DNA from 2 places in the Macrococcoides bohemicum genome. Region 1 is predicted to be linked to the other one. Evidence: riboswitches for the same ligand, from Rfam matches in the RefSeq annotation. Region 1 holds a riboswitch; the other holds the start of a gene.
The links. A riboswitch is a leader RNA that binds a small molecule or an ion and turns the genes downstream of it on or off. The one in region 1 is predicted to bind FMN.
Positions count from the first base shown of each region.

Region 1 (3,208 bases):
GATGCGCATACACATTTAGTACACGGTGGTTCTCGTGAACATGAGATGAGTTTAAAGCGTCAAGGTGTTTCATATCTTGAAATTTTAGAACAAGGTGGCGGTATTCATTCAACTGTGAAAGCTACGCGTGAAGCATCTGAAGAAGAACTGTTCGAGAAAGCTGAGCATGAATTACTCCGAATGATTCATCACGGTGTATTAAGTGTAGAAAGCAAGAGTGGATATGGCTTATCTTTAGAACATGAGTTAAAGCAACTGCGTGTATCTAAACGTCTTCAGGAGAAATACGGCATCAATATGAAACATACATATCTTGGGCCGCACGCAGTACCAAAAGATAAAGATAGTGAAACATTTATTGATGAATGTATTAAAGATTTACAGGAAGTTAAGGATATTGCAGATTTTGCTGATATTTTCTGTGAGACAGGTGTATTTACAATAGATCAGTCTCGTAAATATATGCAGGCAGCAAAATCGGCTGGTTTACCTGTTAAAATTCATGCAGATGAAATCGACCCATTAGGTGGATTAGAGTTAGCAATAGAAGAAGAAGCAATTAGTGCTGATCACCTTGTTGCAGCGAGCGAAAAAGGTAAGCAGATGTTAGCAGACAGTGATACAGTAGCTGTATTATTACCAGGAACAACTTTTTATTTAAATAAAGAAGAATACGCAGATGCTCGAGGCATGTTAGACAACAATGGAGCAATTGCGATTGCAACGGATTATAATCCGGGAAGTTGCGTAACTAGTAATTTACAGATGGTAATGAGTATAGCAGCACTTAAGTTGAAGTTATCACCGAAAGAAATCTGGAATGCAGTAACTGTTAATGCGGCGAAAGCAATGGGTGTTGACGCAGGTACGATAGATACTGGTGACGCAGCTAATCTAGTCATCTGGCATGCAAAGAATCATGAATATATCCCTTATCATTATGGTGTGAACCATGCAGAAAAAGTAATCCATAACGGTAAAGTGATTGTGAATAATCAATTTAAATTATAATACCAGAGACTGGGGCAGAAGTGTTCTGCCGTTTAAGCTGTTAAACAGAAGAGCGCTAAGACTTATGTCTCACCCTCTATACAATTTTAAATGAAATATATTATTTGCATTGATTTTTTATACAATCTTCGCTATGATGAAATTGTCTTAATTGACAGACAAGTTAATAACTATTCTTTCGGGGCAGGGTGAAATTCCCAACCGGCGGTGATAGTCCGTGAGCTGATAATATATATTTGATGCTGATTCTGTGAAACTCAGAAACCGACAGTATAGTCTGGATGGGAGAAAGAATAAGGTGCCATTGTGATGGTTTATTTGTTGATGTATAAATTCTGCAAATACTATTATCATGGTCTTATTTATTGAACCTAAAATACAAATGCCCAAATCTTTTGATTTGGGCATTTTTTTATAGGAGATGAATAATAACTTGTATTTAGATAAAGCATTTGAACTTGTTAAATGGACGGATGGTCAGACAGGCAGTAATCCTGCTGTAGGTTGTATTGTAGTGAAAGATAATAGAATTGTAGGTATTGGTGCACATCTTACGGAAGGTGAAGCACACGCAGAAGTGAATGCACTGAATATGGCAGGACGACATGCAATTGGAGCCACGCTTTACTGTACGCTCGAACCCTGCAGTCATTTTGGTAAGACGCCACCATGCACACAAAAGATTATCGATAGTGGTATAAAGCGAGTGGTATATGCTGTGCAAGATAAATCGCTGCATTCAGGTATTGATGCTATGAAAGCGCACGGAATCGTTGTAGACCAACTGTATATCAGTGAAATCGATGACTATTATCAGCCGTTCTTTAAAGCAAAGCTACGTAAGTTACCTTATACGATACTGAAAATGGGTGTGACACTCGACGGTAAGACAGCAGATGATGATGACGTTAGTAAGTGGATTACTAATGAAGCATCAAGAAATCATGCACACTGTGTGCGTTATACCAGTGATGCCATACTTGTAGGCTACAATACATATAAACATGACCAGCCAACACTTGATAGTAGAAATTATAGAGATAAATGGATCAGGAAAGTCGTTATTTCTAATGGATTATTCGAAATAAATGACAAAGATAATAATGATTATGACAAATCACGTTTAATCGTTGTGACGACAACTGAACAGTCGATTGATGGTGTTACCGTAATCGTACTCACTGATCTACATCCTGAAACCATTTTAGAAGCCTTATATAAACATAAAATTAACCGCATAATTATAGAAGGCGGTATGCAGACGATGCGTGCGTTTGTATCTGCCAGAACTTTTGATGAAATACACCAGTATATTGCCCCGAAAATTTTAGGTGGATCCTCAAAGCATCAGTTTTTAACAACTGATCAACCTTCACAAATGTCAGAAATTACTGACCTTTCTCTTGTCTCTGTTAAGACTTTCGACCAGGATGTATTACTGATTTACAGAAAGGATGATGTTGATGTTTACAGGCATCATTGAAGAAGTTGGTGTCATAGCTCAACTGAAAAAGCAGGGAGATACTACCTTTATGACGATAGATTGTAATCGTATTATTGAAGACATGCACATTGGTGATTCTATCAGTGTGAACGGTGTATGTCTTACAGTCACTGCCTTTAATCATTCGAGCTTCAATGTGGATATATTAGAAGATACGAGTGCTATTACGTTGTTTCGAAATATGAAGCAAGGTACGAAAGTAAATTTAGAACGTGCATTATTACCGACAACAAGGCTTGGCGGTCACTTTGTAACTGGCCATGTCGATACGAGTCTCATTGTAGAAAGCGTTAATCACAGGGAAAAGACAATGCAGTTAAAGCTCAGACTTCCAAATGAATTTCGCAAATTTGTTATTCCGAAAGGCTCGATTGCAGTTAACGGTATATCTTTAACGATTTTTAAATTAGATCATAGCGTTGAGCTGAATATCATACCTGAAACGGTAAGAAGCACGATGCTTTCAGAACTTAAACCAGGTGATAAAGTACATATTGAATTCGATATGTTAGGAAAATATATATTGAACAGTAAACAAGAAGAAAGTGGTCTTTCTTTATCGAAATTGGAGATGATGTTGTAATGTTTGATACTCTTAAAAGTGCATTAGAAGATTTAAAGGCAGGTAAGCCAATTATCGTGGTTGACAATGAAAATCGTGAAAATGAAGGCGACCTTGTAGCGATAACAGAC
Region 1 is NZ_CP054482.1:1,769,031-1,772,238, reverse strand. It holds gene hutI (imidazolonepropionase) at 1-1,011, shown strand, start outside; FMN riboswitch at 1,182-1,308, shown strand; gene ribD (bifunctional diaminohydroxyphosphoribosylaminopyrimidine deaminase/5-amino-6-(5-phosphoribosylamino)uracil reductase RibD) at 1,445-2,494, shown strand; gene HT586_RS09120 (riboflavin synthase) at 2,475-3,098, shown strand; gene ribB (3,4-dihydroxy-2-butanone-4-phosphate synthase) at 3,098-3,208, shown strand, end outside.

Region 2 (3,208 bases), 360 kb from region 1:
ATAATGCGCTATTTTAATAGCGTAGTAATTAAACTGTGGTTAACTATATTATTTATAGTGACTGCAGTTTTAATTATATTATCTGTTTCTTTAATGGGATTCTTTAATTCGTATTTGAAAAGCGAGTCTGGCCATACGCTTAAGCAGCAAGCTGAAAAAGCTGAGCTCGTATTAACGAGTCATCACGATCAAAGCGATGCATTAACTTATGTGAAAGAATTAATAGAAAATCCTGCAGGTATTATTATTGTTCAAAATAAATCGGACTTAGATGTAACATACGATGATCCACTCAAACAGCTAATGGTAGACGAAATCAAAGGAAATGACGCTTTTGATAAAGTTTTTGAGAAAGATGAATATGTTGTAAAAGATATTAAAGTAAATTACCAGGATAACAGACATGAATATATCCTTATCGGATACCCTTCTCAAGCTTTTAATTATAAAGACAGTGGGATATTTATCTATCAGGATACTAATTCAATGGATGATGCACAAAATTATATTACTTTTATTATTTTTATCGTGGCAATGTTATTATTGATACTTACTACTATCTTTGCATTTTTCTTATCCAATAAGATTACAAAACCATTGTTACTGTTAAAGACAGCTGCTTTTAATTTAGCAAGAGGTGAGCGTAACAATAAAATAGCTGTATATTCCAGAGATGAGATTGGTGAATTAGCACTTGCGTTTAATAAGATGGAGCAGGAGATAACATTAAATATCAGTAAAATATCCCAGGAACGTAATTTAAGGGATCGATTAATCAATGCAATGGAAGACGGTGTTTTAAGCTTTAATATGGATCTTGAAAAACAGCTTCAAAACCCGATGGCAGAGAGATTTTTAGATGATATTTCTCAGGAAGACACTGATATTTTAAGTAAACTCGTGAATCAGGTAATGCAATCTGATGAAACAATATATCATGAAATTTCTACATTTAATAAACATTATGTACTCATCATCTCGCCAGTCAAAAATACGACGCAGGGACAAAATAACGGTGCTGTCGCTATCATTCGTGATATGAGTGAAGAGAAAAAGATAGATATGATGAAACAACAGTTTATCGCAAATGTTTCTCATGAATTACGTACGCCAATCCAAATGTTACAAGGGTATACTGAAGCAATTTTAGATGGCATAGTCGTTGAAAAAGATGACGTGGATGAGTTTTTAAACATTATTTTAGATGAATCTAAACGATTAAACAGGCTGGTTAATGAGTTAATAAATGTTGCTCGTATTGACGCTGGAGAAACGACTTTAAATAAAGAAGTGATGGATATATCGCCTTTACTTGAAAAAAATATTCAGAACTTTAAGCAGAGTGCTATAGAACATGAAACAACATTGCAACTAGATTTAAAGCATACAAAAGAGGTAGTAATTGATTATGATAAGATATTCCAGGTCATTACAAATCTGCTGGACAATGCAATGCGTTATACAAAGAGTGGGGACACTATAAAAATTTCAACATACAATGATACAAACAACCTGTATATAAAAATTGCTGATACTGGAGTAGGTATTGCTAAAGAACATATCAATCATATATTTGATAGATTTTATAAAGTTGATCAGGCAAGAACACGAGGTAAGCACGGCACTGGATTAGGTTTATTTATCGTAAAAGCTATCATTGAAAAACATCATGGTGAAATTAAAGTTGAAAGTGAGCAAGGTGTTGGCACAACGTTCACTATTTCGATTCCGTTAGTTGACACGAAGCAGTAGTTTGGTACAATGATTTATGGCATATGCCAATAATACACATTCATCTTCGGGGTCGGTGAAATTCCGAGCCGGCGGTAAAAGCCCGCGACCTGCATTATGCAGCTGATTTGGTGTAATTCCAAAGCCGACAGTACAGTCTGGATGGGAGAAGATGGAGGTCAGAGTTTCGTCAAGTTAATTTGTCCTCCTGATTCAAAGATGAAGTAAGGAGAAATTATGACAAAATTGAATAGAACAAGAAGTCTGATACTGATCAGTTTATTAAGTGCGATTGCATTCATACTGATGTTTTTAAAGGTACCAGTACCTTTCTTGCCACCGTATTTAACGATTGATATCAGTGATTTACCTGCAATTATTGCGTTATTTACTGCTGGACCTGTAGCTGCAGTACTTATTGAGTTTATTAAGAACATACTCAACTTTGTAATGAACATGACAGATCCAGTTGGTCCTGTTGCTAACTTTTTAGCAGGGACATCGTTTATATTGACACTGTATGTGATTACAAAAGGAAGATTTAATAAGATAATACCAGCATTTATCAGTGCTACAATCGTAATGACGATTGTTATGAGTATGCTTAACTATTTCGTGTTATTACCAATGTATGGCATGATTATGAATTTAAATGATGTTGTCAAGAATATTCAGGTTATCGTAACAGCAGGTATAATTCCCTTTAATATGATTAAAGGATTATTGCTGACAATTCTCTTTTATATCATTGTTAAACCGTTAGTACCGTTACTTAAAAAACAAATGAAAATTAATAATTAATAGCATAGAACATAACTTGACAAAAAAGCTTGAAGTTCGAATTGAACTTCAAGCTTTTTTAAAATATTATTCAAATTTAAGTGCGTCGCCATCAAATGATTCATCTGCAACTTTAATTGAATCAGTTGGGCAACCTTCAAATGCATCGATCATATCTTCTTCTAATTCTTCCGGTATTTCCTGAGTACCTTTGTTATCATCTAAAATAACATAGGCAATACCTTCATCATCATAATCATATATATCAGGTGCCGCTGCACCACAAGCACCGCAAGCGATGCATGTATCCATATCAACGATCGTATATTTACCTGCCATATTTTTTCGCCTCCTCACACTTTCATGCTACACTAGTTATAACATACATAACTATTTTAGTGATAGTTAAGCACATTTTCAACAAAAATATTTCAAGGTGACAATAATGAAAACGATTAATCGGTATATAAAGACGCATTACCTAACAGATAAATCAGTCAAAAGTTTATGGAAATTATTGATTGGTGCGCGAACACAGCAGACTTATTTTGATGCAGTGATGCAAGATCTATTACCAGTTTATGAATTGTATCCAAATGTTTCATTTGAGGCTGTCACTCGGCTCGTTCATAATGATAATGATGTAAATTTTATTCAAAACAATGATCTGAAACTATATCCATACTTTTACTATGCA
Region 2 is NZ_CP054482.1:1,411,328-1,414,535, reverse strand. It holds gene HT586_RS07290 (response regulator transcription factor) at 1-4, shown strand, start outside; gene HT586_RS07285 (ATP-binding protein) at 4-1,752, shown strand; FMN riboswitch at 1,791-1,909, shown strand; gene HT586_RS07280 (ECF transporter S component) at 1,969-2,532, shown strand; gene HT586_RS07275 (ferredoxin) at 2,599-2,850, opposite strand; gene HT586_RS07270 (helix-turn-helix domain-containing protein) at 2,957-3,208, shown strand, end outside.
Region 2: linked by a shared signal. The riboswitch ahead of HT586_RS07280 (ECF transporter S component) and the one ahead of ribD (bifunctional diaminohydroxyphosphoribosylaminopyrimidine deaminase/5-amino-6-(5-phosphoribosylamino)uracil reductase RibD) in region 1 are both predicted to bind FMN.